DNA from 2 places in the Mesorhizobium sp. M1D.F.Ca.ET.043.01.1.1 genome. Region 1 is predicted to be linked to the other one. Evidence: riboswitches for the same ligand, from Rfam matches in the RefSeq annotation. Region 1 holds a riboswitch; the other holds the start of a gene.
The links. A riboswitch is a leader RNA that binds a small molecule or an ion and turns the genes downstream of it on or off. The one in region 1 is predicted to bind thiamine pyrophosphate.
Positions count from the first base shown of each region.

Region 2: linked by a shared signal. The riboswitch ahead of thiC (phosphomethylpyrimidine synthase ThiC) and the one ahead of thiC (phosphomethylpyrimidine synthase ThiC) in region 1 are both predicted to bind thiamine pyrophosphate.

Region 1 covers NZ_CP034444.1:3,780,469-3,788,331, reverse strand. The annotation lists gene EJ067_RS18575 (ATP-binding protein) at 1-938, shown strand, start outside; gene EJ067_RS18570 (DUF5615 family PIN-like protein) at 960-1,337, opposite strand; gene EJ067_RS18565 (DUF433 domain-containing protein) at 1,342-1,992, opposite strand; partial or broken gene EJ067_RS35375 (SMC-Scp complex subunit ScpB) at 2,526-3,048, opposite strand; gene EJ067_RS35830 (hypothetical protein) at 3,947-4,408, shown strand; gene EJ067_RS18550 (hypothetical protein) at 5,071-5,298, shown strand; TPP riboswitch at 5,420-5,536, shown strand; gene thiC (phosphomethylpyrimidine synthase ThiC) at 5,640-7,475, shown strand; gene thiO (glycine oxidase ThiO) at 7,472-7,863, shown strand, end outside.
Region 2 covers NZ_CP034444.1:6,169,660-6,177,522, reverse strand. The annotation lists gene EJ067_RS29560 (hydroxymethylpyrimidine/phosphomethylpyrimidine kinase) at 1-664, opposite strand, end outside; gene EJ067_RS29555 (thiamine phosphate synthase) at 655-1,260, opposite strand; gene EJ067_RS29550 (thiazole synthase) at 1,257-2,030, opposite strand; gene thiS (sulfur carrier protein ThiS) at 2,033-2,230, opposite strand; gene thiO (glycine oxidase ThiO) at 2,157-3,200, opposite strand; gene thiC (phosphomethylpyrimidine synthase ThiC) at 3,197-5,011, opposite strand; TPP riboswitch at 5,117-5,233, opposite strand; gene EJ067_RS29530 (FkbM family methyltransferase) at 5,323-6,078, opposite strand; gene EJ067_RS29525 (hypothetical protein) at 6,075-7,310, opposite strand; gene EJ067_RS29520 (aspartate aminotransferase family protein) at 7,319-7,863, opposite strand, start outside.

The DNA.
Region 1 (7,863 bases):
ATGCCGCAGCCGAGCAGCGTGTGGCGACAACACGCAACAGCGTGCGCGAGGCCTTGCCTTTGCGCAGCCATGCCGACGAGGCTGTCATGGCTGCGGAGACGGCTTATGTCACCATCCAGGCGGAACTGACCAGCCTCGAGGTCATATTGGGACCCGATGCAGCGCGCGAGGAAAAGGGGCGCTTGCTGCTCACCGAGGCCACCGCACGACAAAAGCTGCGCGAAGCGGCCGAAATGCGCGCTGCTCCCCTGCGCGACGGCGCTCGCGATCTCACCAGCGCTGAAGCCGTTCTGCGCCGCGCCCGTTCGGTTCAGGATGCCGCCACACAGGAAGCAAGTCAGTTGCGTGTAACCCTGGCCGATCTCAATGGCCATATTCGCACTCGGTCCGACGACGCGGTGGAAGAAGCTTTGCGCGAGGCCACAGAAAAATTGGAAATCGCTGGAGAGCGAGCGAGACGCTTCGAATTCGAAAAAGCCGTCCTCGACCGGCTGCGCACGACGCTGGTCGCTGCGCGCTCGACGGCACGCGATCTTTATCTGAAGCCGGTCATGTCCGAGCTGCGACCGCTGCTTGGATTGCTATTCGATGACATCTCCATAGTGTTCGACGAGAACACACTGTTGCCACAGACCGTTCGCCGCAATGGTCAGGATGAGGATGTCGATAGGTTGAGTGGCGGCATGCGAGAACAGCTTTCGGTTCTGACACGTCTGGCCTTCGCCCGTTTGCTTGCCCGCGACGGCCGACCCACACCGGTTATCCTGGATGACGCTTTGGTTTATTCCGATGACGACCGCATCGAGCGCATGTTCGACGCTTTGCATCGTCAATCACACGATCAGCAGATTCTCGTTTTCTCCTGCCGCCAACGCGCGTTTGCAAAACTCGGCGGTAACATTTTGCAGATGAGCGACTGGCAACCGGGTCGGTCATAAGCGGAGATCGCGCAGCCTCAGCTAGGGCGACGGCAGATCGTATCGTGTTACGATTGCAATGCCGTTTTCGATCTCGATTTCGATAACTTCATTAATCAGGAATTCCTCTGGGCCAAGATCCTCGAGGAGAGCATCGAAGAGCTCTCTCTGTTTTTCAGGCCCGACCTGAGGGACGACGATAATCAGGCCGGCGTGAACCGGTTCTTTGGCATAGAGCTTCCTGAAGTCCTTAGCATTGTTGGTGACGAAGGTGAAATCCTCATCGATAATGAGCGGCATGAGGTCCCAGTCGGTTTCGCCGCTTAGCCCAAGCCAGTTGACGTGGTTTGCTTCATGTCCGCGTTCTTGGGCTACCGCAACCAGAGACGTGTGCAGGCACTCATCGATCAGAAACCTCACGAGGTCACACGCGTCTCGACCTGGCCGACGGACCTGGGTCGCCCTTCAAAACCACGCGCTTCGACGACTTTATTTTCACGCCCTGCTCGACCAGCTTCTTAGGCCGCCCACGAACCGGGTGCGCGGCGACCCACATTCTGGCGAGCTCAATCACGCGCGGCGTTAGCTTCGGATATCCCTCCAGAACCTCCGCTTCATCTGCGCCCTGCGCTAGCATCGTCGTGATCATACGAACAGGGATGCGGGTTCCTTTGAAGACAGGCTCTCCGCCCATCACCCCTTTAACGCGGCCGATGGCGGCCTCCGCTTCATCAAGATCCACGATGCGCGCTTTGAGCTGTTTACGTGCCTCGGCGACGTCGACGATCAGCAGGTCGTCGGCCCTTACGGTCTTGGCCCTTGGGGCAGCTTTGATTTCCTCGAACAGGCGGTAGCGACGATCAGCGGGCAATGTCGCACCCACGCCATACCAAAGCTTGAGCCGCAGCAAATCCTCGCCGGTCAATGCCCGTCGGACGACCCCACCGATGCGCCGAGCAGTGCTTGGCACAGTATCGACAATGCGTTTGTCGATCGCATTGTGCACGGCCTTGATTCCTATCCCGCTGACGGCGGCTGCCTCTGCGGGGGTGTAGATGCGAGCAAGTGTGCCCATTATTCTTCTCCTTATAAAGAATAATATAGGCCGTTTGACCCCCTCCGTAAAGGCACGCGTCTTTGGAATCACGGCGGTTAGCAAAGGCGGTGGTGAGCCGAGAGGCCTCACAAACCCTTGGGGCTCGAGATGGCAGACTCGGCGCAGTATAATTGCGCTAACTATCGAATTTGCAGTTGGCGACAAACGACACACGAGTTCGTCGCGGACTTTTAACTCTGCGAAGGCGCGTCTTCGAGCGCTTTGAAACCCTACACCCATCTGCAGGCCATCTGTATCAAGCTTTGGACCAAAACCGTTTCCATCGCTCACGAGCGTTCTCTCTGGGGGTCTCAAGTGGGGCTTGCCCATGGCCACGAATTTTTGGGCGACAGCGGTGCAGAGGCCGCATACCGCTGCCTGCTTGACGTCGCTGACCGTGTCCATGTCCGAAATTTGCCTACAAATTTCGGACGCCCTTGGGCGCGCTAGATTCGCTATGGAAAGCTGGAAGCACTCGCAAGCCCGGTGGCCACAGCGTCTGCAGCGCCAAGCTATTCCTCCGTATCCAAACCCGCATCCTCATGGCCACTAGCCAACTCTGGCATAATTTCACCAGCAAGCAGCTCATCTCTGCTCAGCAGCCCGGCATCCTCGAGCGCCTCGCAGTCCGGGAGATCGCGAAGCGTGTCGAGGCCGAACTCGAGCAGGACGCTTTTGTCGTCACATAGGTGTAGGGAGCGCCGGGCGTCGGACTGCGCGGGTTCGACGCGATCAGGCCGGTGCCGCAGATGGCCGATCAGGTCGCGACTGATTACTTCCCGAAAACCGACGACAATTCGGCGCGGGTAATCGGCTGGAAGTGCCGATGCACATCAGCATCAGCACGTCCGACCACGTCAGGTCCACGGCACGCCCGCTGCTTCCGCAGGCGCGGATGGCATCGGCATAGGCCGGCCGTGTCAGGTGCTTCCAGCCGCCGGCGACAGCGACGAGGTCATAGGGCCGTCCGCGCAGCTCTCGGATGTCGTCGATGAGAAGGTCACGGGCGAGCTCGCGGGAGAGACTGCACCGCAAGCGCGTCCCGCGCGCGCGAACTGCTCGATCAACTGATCTCAGACGACGACGAATCTCGTCCAGATTCCAAAAGCGGTGGCCGCAGCGGCGCTTTGCGGGCTCGCGTTACCACAGATCGCAGAACTGTGATCTCGCCTTGTGCCCGAGACCGCAATCTGGGCTCGCGACGAAGCATATCGCTTGCGATCATCAAAGGACGCGTCGACGCCGTCGGTTGCCTTTTCCACCGCCGCCTCACACATCGTGTTGGGGCTGAAGAGCTACCTGCAAATCCTCGCAACGGGCGCGGCCGCATCCTTGATTTTACAAATTGACACGTCTTGGTTTTTAGAAAATGCCACGTGCGATGATGGCGCCAAAAAAAAATGTCACGCGAGATGATCATGCCTGAGGTAAATGGTCCGCCAAAGTTGGGAAAGGTATACCGGTTGAATGGTGGATAGGTACGCCGGATAAAAAGGGCTTCGGGTTCCGGAAGACGAACTAATCGACGGATAGGCGCTGCTCGTGAGGGAAACTGCATGCGCATTACGGTTATGACCATCCAGGGATGTCGGATATGATCTTGAATAGTGACATTGCAGGCCAAAGAGCGGCCGAGAAGCTAGCAGAGGGCCTGAAATCGCAGGGCAAGCAGCAATACGAAGAAAGGTCGAGGGAACGCGAACGAGATGTGTCTCGTTAGGTCGCACGTTGCACCAGGGGTGCGTCGGAAGGCACTCCGCCGTGTCCTGAAGAGGTAGCCTGCACTTGAGAATAGCCACGGTGGTACCTTATTTTCGGCTGTGAAGCACACGAGACCCGCGACGTGAGACCCAGTTGCTCAATACCCAGTTGCTGGGTGAGCGTGCATGACTGCCAACGGAAGGTCTTGCACGCACCCTCGCGATCTTGAGCAATGGTCGCCATGACTTTCTTCTTGCAGGCTTTTGAGTGGCCCAGCCTGCAATCACCAGACCCCACCGACTCTAAAGAGCGTGGCAGACGGGATAGTCGAGGTTGCCCGGCACAATTACGCTCAAGGCTTGCGCCGCCCAGAGGACACGCTGAAAAGGCAGCATGGGCGCGCAAGCACGCCATTCACGAGAGGTTCGACATGAAGACTATGCAAGAAAAAGACATTCCGGCATTCGTGCAAGCAGTTGTGGAGGCCGGCTGCAACATTTGCGCGATTGGCAACTTGGGATATGTCTTTGGCGATGCTGATTTGACGCCGGCGCAACGGAGGTCCGTCGAGCCACAGCTGCGCAGGATTGCTGAGATCTACGGCGAACGCGATCATCTCATGGACGAGATAGCTGTATATCTGCGGTCGATCGGACGCCATGTCGAGGTTGAGCCGAAGACAGGTGTTTCCTGATGGCCGCGATCGATCGCGTTCCGTAGTCGCCATTTCTATTGGGTAACGAGCAGCCGTCTTCCAACCTCTGAAACAAAAAAGAGGTGACCCCCAAAGGCCGCTCTCGAGACCGCAAGTCTGAGCCGCTAACGCATTGCGATAACCAGGCTGTCCGAACTGGGCGTCGATGCCTTCCTCGACCAGGTCGCGGTAGGCGGCGATCTCATCTACCGCATGCATAGCCAAGCCAGAGAAGTTTTCGGCAGCGGAATTCTCGGTCGCTTCCCCTTTTATGACTAGAGGGTGCGGCCGATCCGGCCGCGACGATCTCGCAGGGATTGCCATATACGGCAACACGAACACCGGCGGATCAATACTCGGATAATGGCGGCCGGCTATGTAGCGATCGATCGCGCACCAACATATCAATGCAATAGCTTAGTTGCTTTCAAAGGCGGGTCTCTACGAACTGCAAGCAAGCTAAACGATTGCGTCAACTCTTCCTCGCAGAGCGAAAACTCCGCGCCCACGCGATTTCTCTGCTGGAACAGCGGCACATCCTCAGCGCCAGGACACGGCCGCCGCCGTCGGGTTTTACGAAGCCGGTGATTGCATAAGTTGCCCGCAAGATATCATTGGTATCGGGAACGCCGCCGATGCCGCATCCTGAATAGAGCGGCCGCTTGCACCTGCCAGCCCGACGACCAGATCATATCTGCAACTCCATCTACCTGGACGTGGTGCAAATCACCTCGCTGAAGCCGCAAATCGTCGCCTTCGACCAGGATAACCACATCCGTGACCGCCTGAGCTACTCGGTCGATCTCGACGCACATGGCCGATACAGTTTTTCCATCCTTCACGAAGCGAATGAGACTTTGGCCATTCCAGCCCTGGTCTACGGGGCGTGACTTGTCCCCGATGCATGCGCGAGCTCTCCGCTCGGCCGGCCGCCGGACGTCGCCACCGGCCGAAGGCGCCCGAAGGCGCCCGAAGGCGCTTGACAAAGCAGCACCGGCCCATTCAACTTGAGGCATTCACGAGGGGAGTCCCGGTAAGGGGCTGAGATACTGCTGGCTTTCGCGGCGCAGTGACCCGTTGAACCTGATCCAGTTCATACTGGCGTAGGGACGGTGCAAGCGCTTTGCGGGAGTTTACGCCCGAGGTCCTGCTGCAGCAGGTCTACAGAAGCGTCTTTTCATCCTTCCGGCACAGAACTGGGTCTCCAATGCATGAGCAAAGGAGCCTCACGATGAATGCCCTCACCCCCGCCGTGTCGACGGGACCACTGCCCGCCTCGCGGAAAATCCACAAGCCCGGCGTCCTCTACCCGCAGATCAGGGTGCCGATGCGCGAGATTTCCGTCCATCCGACGGCCGGCGAACCGCCCGTCACCGTCTACGATCCGTCCGGCCCCTACACCGATCCATCAGTCCAAACCAGCATCGAAAAAGGCCTTGCCCGGCTTCGCCACGAATGGGTCACGGCGCGTTGCGATGTCGAAGCCTATGACGGCCGCCACGTCCGGCCGGAAGACAATGGATTCGCCACCGGCGAGCGCCTGACACCGGAATTTCCGATACGCAATCGGCCGCTCAAGGCCAAGCAGGGCAAGGCGGTGACCCAACTTGCCTATGCGCGCGCCGGCATCATCACGCCAGAAATGGAGTTCGTAGCCATCCGCGAGAATCTCGGCCGCGAGGTGATGCGCGGCAAGCTGCAACGCGACGGCGAAGCCTTCGGCGCGGCGATCCCAGATTTCGTCACACCCGAATTCGTGCGCGACGAGGTGGCGCGCGGACGCGCAATCATTCCCGCCAACATCAATCATCCCGAGAGCGAACCGATGATCATCGGGCGAAATTTCCTGGTGAAGATCAACGCCAACATCGGTAACTCGGCTGTCACATCGTCGATGGCCGAAGAGGTCGAAAAGATGGTGTGGGCGATCCGCTGGGGCGCCGATACGGTGATGGACCTGTCGACCGGCCGCAACATCCACAACATCCGCGACTGGATCGTGCGCAATGCACCGGTGCCGATCGGCACGGTGCCGCTCTATCAGGCGCTCGAAAAGGTCGGCGGCATCGCCGAGGACCTCAACTGGGAGGTCTATCGCGACACGCTGATCGAGCAGGCCGAGCAAGGCGTCGACTATTTCACCATCCACGCCGGCGTGCGGCTGCACTACATACCGCTGACCGTCGACCGGGTCACGGGCATCGTCTCGCGCGGCGGCTCGATCATGGCCAAATGGTGCCTGCACCATCACCGGGAGAGCTTCCTCTACGAGCATTTCGAGGAGATCTGCGACATCGCCAGAGCCTATGACGTTTCCTTCTCGCTCGGCGACGGCCTTCGTCCCGGTTCAATCGCCGATGCGAACGACGCGGCGCAATTCGCCGAACTGGAAACACTTGGAGAACTCACCAAGATTGCCTGGGCAAAGGACTGCCAGGTGATGATCGAAGGCCCGGGCCATGTCCCCATGCACAAGATCAGGCAGAACATGGACAAGCAGCTCGCAGTGTGCGGTGAGGCGCCGTTCTACACGTTGGGGCCGCTGACGACCGACATCGCGCCGGGCTATGACCACATCACCTCAGGGATAGGTGCCGCCATGATAGGCTGGTTCGGCACCGCAATGCTTTGCTACGTCACGCCGAAAGAGCATCTCGGCCTTCCCGACCGCAACGACGTCAAGATTGGGGTGATCACTTACAAGATAGCCGCCCATGCAGCCGATCTGGCGAAGGGCCATCCGGCAGCGAAAACCAGGGATGATGCCCTTTCGCGCGCGCGCTTCGAGTTCCGCTGGGAGGACCAGTTCAACCTGTCGCTCGACCCCGAAACCGCACGGTCCTTCCACGACCAGACCTTGCCCAAGGAGGCGCACAAGCTGGCACATTTCTGTTCGATGTGCGGGCCGAAATTCTGCTCCATGCGCATTTCCCACGACATCCGTGCCGAGGCTCAGAAGGAAGGCATGGCGGCAATGGCGGCAAAATACCGGGAGGGCGGCGATCTCTACATGCCGGCGGACGAGACTGGCGTACCGGTCGTGCCGGAGGCTCCCAAACCATCATGAGGGTGCTCGTCAAAGGGGCCGGCGTTGCCGGCCTCACCGTCGCTTTCGAACTCGCCGCCCGCGGCGCGACGGTCACAGTCGCCGAGATGCGGCATGGCCTTGGCGGCAACGCGTCGTGGTTCGCCGGCGGCATGCTGGCGCCATGGTGCGAGCGCGAAAGCGCGGAGCAGCCGGTGCTGGATCTCGGACGCGACGCTGCCGACTGGTGGGATGCGGTGCTGTCGGGTCAGGTGACACGGGCCGGGACATTGGTCGTGGCCGCGCCGCGTGATGCCGGTGAGCTTGACCGGTTCGCCAGTCGCACGTCAGGGCATAGGCGCGTCGATGAAAACGAAATTGCGCTCCTGGAACCCGACCTCGCCGGCCGCTTCCGGCGTGGATTGCTCTT
Region 2 (7,863 bases), 2.4 Mb from region 1:
TCGCGCTGGCCAGCATGCAGCCCGTCCCGCGCATCGATGCGGCAAGCCTGGGCATGTCGAAGCGGATGGGTTCCCGGCCGGAGCTCAACAGGATGTCCGTTGAGCTTGCCCCCGCCCCATGGCCGCCCTTGAGCAGCAGCGCCCGCGGCCCGGCCGCAAGCAATCGCCTTCCCTGCCGCAAGATGTCTTCGTCGTTCACGGCCAATTGCGAACCCGTCAGCACCGCCAGCTCAATGAGGTTCGGCGTGACCAGGCGGCAAAGCGGCATGAGATCACGTTTCATGACGTCGACGGCATCCGGTTCCACCAGCGGCCTGCCTGAAGAGGAAGCCAGCACCGGATCGAGGATTGCCGGCAACCGCGGATTTTCGCTCAGCACGGCGGCAACGGCGGCGATGGTCGGCGCCGTTGCGAGCATGCCGATCTTGATGGCCGCCACCTCGTTGGCCTGCAACGCTGCCCGCATCTGATCGGCGACCAGGCCGGGTTGCAGATGAAGGATGTCCTTTACGGCGCCATGCGTCTGCACCGTCACCGCGGTGACGGCGAGACAGCTCCGCAGGCCGATCGAGGAGATCGTCTCGATATCGCGGGCAATCCCGGCGCCGCCGCTGGAATCCGATCCGCCAACGACAAGCACGTGCGGGTCCCGGTTCAGCGCCATCGATCCGTCTTTTCGATCCATTCCCTGGTGCGCGCTTCGGGATCGGAATTCAGCGTTATGTCCGTGACCACCGCCGCGCTGTCGGCGCCGGCCCCGAAAACGCCGTCGAGCCGCTCGGGGTTGAGGCCGCCGATAGCAACCAGCGGGAGAGGCGCGACCTGTCCCTTCCACGCACGGATCCGCTCCAGTCCCTGCGGCGCCCATTTCATCTTCTTCAGGATCGTGGGGTAGATCGGGCCGAGCGCGACGTAGTGGGGCCTCGCCGCAAGGGCCGTTTCGAGCTCGGCATCATCATGCGTGCTCAGTCCGAGCCTGATGCCGGCCGCCTGTATCGCCGGAAGGTCGGCCGTTTGCAGGTCCTCCTGGCCGAGATGGACAAAGCCGCAGCCCTCCTCGATCGCCAGCCGCCAATGATCGTTGATGATGAGCTGGCAATGGTGCCGGGCGCACAAGGCTTTCGCCTTGCGGATTTCAGCGCGCAGCCTCTCCTCCTCCATGTCCTTGATGCGGAGCTGCACCAATCTGACGCCGAGCGGCACCAGCCGCTCGATCCATTGAGCGCTGTCGACGATCAGGTAGAACGGATCGAGCTTCATGAAAAAACCGCCTTGCCGATTGTCGGGGTCGACGGCACGGCGACATCGCGCGGCTCGAGCAATCCCGAGCCGAAGGCTTCGCGGCCGGCGTCGACCGCCTTGCTGAAGGCCCGTGCCATGCCGACCGGGTCGGCCGCCTTGGCGACCGCTGTGTTCAGGAGCACGGCGTCGAAGCCGAGTTCCATGACGGTTGCCGCGTGCGACGGACGCCCGAGCCCCGCATCGACGATCAACGCCACGTCGGGGAAATGTGCGCGCATCGATCGCAGCGCCGGGATGTTGACCGGCCCCAGCGCCGAACCGATGGGCGCGCACCACGGCATCAGGACCTTGCAGCCTGCGCCGAGCAGCCGCTCGGCGACGACGAGATCGTCGGTGGTATACGGGAACACCGTGAAACCGTCCTCGCACAGGATGCGGGCGGCTTCGACCAGGCCGAACACGTCCGGCTGGAGCGTGTCATGGTTGCCGATCACCTCCAGCTTGATCCAGGACGTGCCGAAGACTTCGCGCGCCATCTTGGCGGTCGTGACGGCTTCCTTCACGGAGTGACAGCCGGCGGTGTTGGGCAGGATCCTCACGCCGAGCGAGTTGACGAGGGACCAGAATTTCTCGCCGCCCCTGCCGCCAGCCATTTCACGGCGCAGCGAAACCGTCACCACCGAGGCGCCCGACGCCTTGACCGCATCGGCCAGGATGGCCGGCGAAGGATACTGGGCGGTGCCGAGCAGCAGGCGCGAAGGCAGCGCCGCTCCGAGAAGGTCGAACATGGCTAGCCTCCCTGCATGGGCGAAAGGACTTCGATCCGGTCGCCGTCGTTCAATCGAAATTCGGCCCGGTTGGCTTTGTGCACGACGTCGCTGTTGACGGCCGTCGCCAGCCAATCGCCTTCATAGTCAAGCTCGGCAAGCAGCGCCGCCAGCGTCGCGGCGGCACTGTCGAGCGCTTCTCCGTTGACGATCAGTTTCATGCGCAAGCTCCACGCGTTTGTCGGGATTGAACAGGATGTCGGCCGCCTGCCGCGCCATGGCGGGGGCAAGCAGGAAGCCATGGCGATAAAGCCCGTTGATGGCGACGCCGTTGCCGAGCGTTTCGACGCATGGCAAATTGTCGGCAAAGGCTGGACGGACACCAGCGCTCATCTCGACAATCGCCGCCTCGCCGAAGGCCGGATGGACCGCAAAGGCGGCGCCCGCCAGTTCCATCATGGAACGGACAGTGACCGGGCCGGCCTCATCGCTTTCGACCATCGTCGCGCCGGCCATGAAATGATGATCGGCGCGCGGCACGATGTAGAGCGGAAAGCGCGGATGCAGCAGCCGGACGGGGCGAGACAGCGAGACATCCGGCGTACGCAGGATCAGCATCTCGCCGCGAACGCCGCGCAGGGCCGCATCACCCGCCGCGATCCCCCGGCAGTCGACCTGGTGGTTGAAGCCCGCAAGGCCTTGGCCGTCGGTTGCGAAACGGAAGTCGACGCCCATCGCGACAAGCTTGTCATGAAGCGCGGCCATGGCCCGTCGCGGGTCGAGATGCGCTTCGCCGGGGAAGAACAGCCCGCGCCTGAAACGACCGGCAAGGTCCGGCTCCAGCCCAGCGATGTCGTCCTCGCCAAGCCAGCGATGGCCCGAAGTGCGGTTGGCGAAGCGGTCGACCTCGCCTGCATCGCGCGGCGCAGCCACGACGAGCGTTCCCGCACGTGTCGCCTGGCCGGGCAAAACAGCATCCCACCAGTCGGCGGCGCCGCGTCCGAGATCCAGCACCGGCTGCTCCGCGCTCTCGCGCTCGCACCATGGCGCCAGCATGCCGCCTGCGGCCCACGACGCATTGCCGCCCAGGCGAGGCCGGACCTCGGCGACGGTGACCGCCGCGCCGCGGCGGACGAGCTCATAGGCCACGGTGAGGCCGGCGACGCCGGCCCCTTTGACCAGCACCTTCATGACGGCTCGGCCGAGTTGGCGTCGACCGGCATGTAGAGATCGCCGCCGGCGCGGTATTTCTCCGCCATCGCCGCCATTCCCTCCTTCTGCGCTTCCGCGCGGATGTCGTGGGAGATGCGCATGGAGCAGAATTTCGGCCCGCACATGGAGCAGAAATGCGCCACCTTGTGTGCTTCCTTGGGCAAGGTTTCGTCGTGGAACGAGCGCGCCGTTTCGGGATCGAGCGACAGGTTGAACTGGTCTTCCCAGCGGAACTCGAAGCGCGCGCGGGAAAGCGCGTCGTCGCGGACCTTCGCAGCCGGATGCCCCTTGGCAAGGTCTGCCGCATGCGCGGCTATTCTGTAGGTGATGACGCCGGTCTTGACGTCGTTGCGGTCCGGCAGGCCGAGATGTTCCTTCGGCGTCACGTAACAGAGCATTGCCGTGCCGAACCAGCCGATCATGGCGGCGCCGATGCCGGATGTGATGTGGTCGTAGCCGGGCGCTATGTCCGTGGTCAATGGTCCGAGGGTGTAGAACGGCGCCTCGCCGCAGACGGCAAGCTGCTTGTCCATGTTCTGCTTGATCTTGTGCATGGGAACATGGCCGGGCCCTTCGATCATCACCTGGCAGTCCCTTGCCCAGGCAATCTTGGTCAGTTCGCCAAGCGTCTCCAGTTCGGCGAACTGCGCTTTGTCGTTCGCGTCGGCGATCGACCCGGGGCGAAGGCCATCGCCGAGCGAGAAGGAGACGTCATAGGCCCTGGCGATGTCGCAGATTTCTTCGAAGTGCTCGTAAAGGAAGCTTTCGCGGTGATGGTGCAGGCACCATTTGGCCATGATCGACCCGCCGCGCGAGACGATGCCCGTGACCCGGTCGACGGTCAGTGGGATGTAGTGCAGCCGCACGCCGGCGTGGATGGTGAAATAGTCGACGCCCTGCTCCGCCTGCTCGATCAGCGTGTCGCGATAGACCTCCCAGCTCAGGTCCTCGGCAATGCCGCCGACCTTCTCCAGCGCCTGGTAGAGCGGCACCGTGCCGATCGGCACCGGCGCGTTGCGCACGATCCATTCGCGGATGTTGTGGATGTTGCGGCCGGTCGACAGGTCCATCACCGTGTCGGCGCCCCAGCGGATCGCCCAGACCATTTTTTCGACCTCCTCGGCCATCGAGGAGGTGACGGCGGAGTTGCCGATGTTGGCGTTGATCTTCACCAGGAAGTTGCGGCCGATGATCATTGGCTCGCTCTCGGGATGGTTGATGTTGGCGGGGATGATGGCGCGGCCGCGCGCCACCTCGTCGCGCACGAATTCCGGCGTGACGAAATCCGGTATCGACGCGCCGAACGCTTCCCCATCCTGTTGCAGCCTGCCCCGCAGCATCTCGCGGCCAAGGTTCTCGCGTATGGCCACGAACTCCATCTCGGGCGTGATGATGCCTGCGCGTGCATAGGCAAGCTGCGTCACCGCCTTGCCGGCCTTCCCCCGCAGCGGACGATTGCGGACAGGAAATTCCGGCGTCAGCCGTTCGCCCGTCGCAAATCCGTTGTCCTCCGGCCGGACGTGGCGGCCGTCATAGGCTTCGACATCGCCGCGCGCCGCGATCCAGTCCTGGCGAAGCCGGGCAAGTCCTTTTTCGATGTCCGTTTCGATCGCCGGGTCGGTATAGGGGCCCGACGGATCGTAGACCGTCACCGGCGGCTCGCCGGCGGTGGGGTGGACGGCGATCTCGCGCATCGGAACCCTGACCTGCGGATGGAGGATGCCGCTCTTGTGGATCTTCCGCGACGCAGGCAGCGGTCCCGTCGAAACGGTGGGGGTCAAGGCATTCATTTGAGGCTCCTTTGCTCATCTGCATTGGAGACCCAGTTCTGTGCCGGAAGGATGAAAAGCCGCCTTGGTCCACCTGCGCGAAACAGGTCTTCGGGCATGGAGCCCCGCAAAGCGCTTGCACCGTCCCTACGCCAGTATGAACTGGATCAGGTTCAACGGGTCACTGCGCCGCGAAAGCCAGCAGTATCTCAGCCCCTTGCCGGGACTCCCCTGGTGAATGGCTCAAGTTGAACGGGCCGGCGCCGTCTTGTCAAGCGCATCAAGGCCGGCCGGGCCGACAATGGCGGTGGAGCGTAAGCCGACGGCGAAAGTCAGGCGAAGGCCCAGATGTCCTCGGCCTGGAAGCCGACCTGATAGCCGGCGGTCTTCAGCTTGACCACGACCTGGCCGATCTCGGCGGCCGGCAGCGCGCCGACCTCGATCTTGATCATGCCGGGCCGGTAGCGCTGGAGCTCGAGTTGGTCGAACACCATCCAGTCGGCGCCCTCGCAATCGACCAGGAAAGCGTCGATATAGCCGATGCCGTTGCGGTCGAGCAGCGTCTGCAGCGTCTCCGACGGCACCTCGATGTCCTTCAGATGCGGCGCGAACTTGTTGAAGTTGGCGTCGGCCTCGCCCCAGGCATTCTTGCCCGACATCAGATTGGTGTCGGTCACCGACGAGCAGCCGATGAACTCGATCGGCAGCGTGCCGGCCTCGAGCGCGGCGGCATCAAAGGTGTGGACCGTTATCGTGCCCTTTGTCCTGGTCACAGCCACCGGCTCGATGACGAAGCGGCTTTTGTCCGGATAATTGGCGCGCAGCCGCTTCTGGTTGTACGGGATCGGCTCGACCAGCATCGCCCGAGCACCCCTGATGCGGTGCAGCCAGGGCGTCACGTCGTCGAACAGCGCGCCGTCGCAGGCGCCGACATTGACCATCTGGAACGGCCGTCCACCGCCGAAGCGCGCCTTGAGCGCCGCCTTGGCGAGGAACTTGGTGCCGCGCAGCGCGGGCCCGCGATCGAGCAGGCTGGCAGGCAAGCCGAGCGACAACAGAACGCGCGCGAAGCTGGAAACCGGGCTCATGACTTGCCTCCGGGAACGAGATGCTGCGCCTCGCGCTGCCCGCCCGGGCTCGCCGATGCCCAGAGCGCCATCAGCGGCGCTGCCAGCAGCAGGAAGGGCGGCAGAAGGTTAGGGAAATAGATGCGGGTATCGTGGATCGGAAAGACGGTGAACTTGGCAAGCACGCCGAGCACCAATGCCGCAAGCAGGATACCGGCGCGGCGGTCGAGCCGGAACCCGGCGCGGTCGAGCCCATACCATCCGGCTAAAGCCAGCACGGAAACGCCGACCCAGTTGTTGACGTCGATGGCGCGCACCACCGAGGCGGCGAAAGCCTTGAGATAGGCCGCCACCGAGAACGGCGGCTCGAAACCGTCCATATTGTAGTGCTGCTCGATGCTGGAGAACCACAGATGCGGCCACCAGCCGGGATGCTGCGCCCAATGCGAGATGGCGAAATAGGCGACGAACGAGGCGGCAAAGCCCGCCAGCGCCCCCCACGCCTTCTGGCGGAACGCGACCAGCAGCACGGCGAAAATGGCGAGGAAGACGATGTTGTCCGGCCGCGCCATGAAGGCGAGGAAAAGCAGGATCGCCGTCGCCGCTTCGCGTTTGCGCACATAGGCAAATAGCCCGCCGAGAAACAGCGCCGAGCACAAGAGGTCGGGCGTCGAGGCCCGTGCCGCGTCGCCGAAAGCGGCCATGATCAGCACCGCGCCGACGACCGGCGCCAGCGCCAGCGCGCCTGCCGAGCGCAGCCAGGCGAGCGTGATCGCGCCGAACAACAACGCCGAGAACACCTGCACCAGCCGCATCGCTTCAACCGGCGAGACGACATGGCTGACACTCGACAGGATCCCGGCGTAGAGGAACTTGATCCGGTACATGCCGAGCAGCGAATGGAAGTCGGCAGCATTTTCCGCCATGTGGCTGCGGAAGCCGCCGCCATCATCGGACAACGTCTTGTAGTCGCCCGCCGACACGCCGGCTTTCACTGTGCTGTAGGCATAGTCATGCAGCGCCTTCGGATCTGGATAGGTGCCTTCTTCGGCAATCGCGAGGTAAGCCAGCATGTCCCAATTGGCATCTGGCATGAACCAGGCCGTCACAGCGGTGAGCAGGATGTAGAGCGAGAAGGCAGCCGCGCCGATCGGCGCGGCGAACCGTGCGTATGTTCCCTCGCCCCAGGCAAGACCGGCGCCGGTCAGCCGGTCGAGCGCATTGGTCGGGGCAATGGGCGGCCTGGTCAGCATCGCCGGCCTCAGCGGACCTGGCTCTTCACGAAATCCTTCACGATCGCCACGATGCCGCGCGACAGCAGGCTGTCGAAGGCATCGACGAAACGATCGACATGCTCGCGCTGGCAGATCAGCGGCGGCTCGAGCCGGATAACGTTGCGGTTGTATTCGGTGAAGGCGACGAGCACGTCGCAGTCGCGCAGGAGCAGCGAGCCGACGAAGCCGGAGAGCGAGCCCTTCAGCTTGTCGTCGAGCACGCTCACCACCGGACGCAGCACCATCGGCAAGGTGTGCGAGAAATCGTGAAACTCGAGCCCGACCATGAAGCCCTTGCCGCGCACATCCTTGATGATCTTCGGATATTTCGCCTTGAGCGCCTGCAGCCGCTGCAGGAGGTAGTCGCCAGTCGAAGCCGCATTGTCGATCAGGCCCTCGTCATAGAGGACGTTCAGTGCCTCGATCGCGGTGACGCAGGCCTCGCCCATGCCGCCGAACGTCGCCATGGCATGGATCATCGCCGTCTTCGGCGTGCCATAGGCCTTCATGTGGACGTCGCGCCTGGCGATCA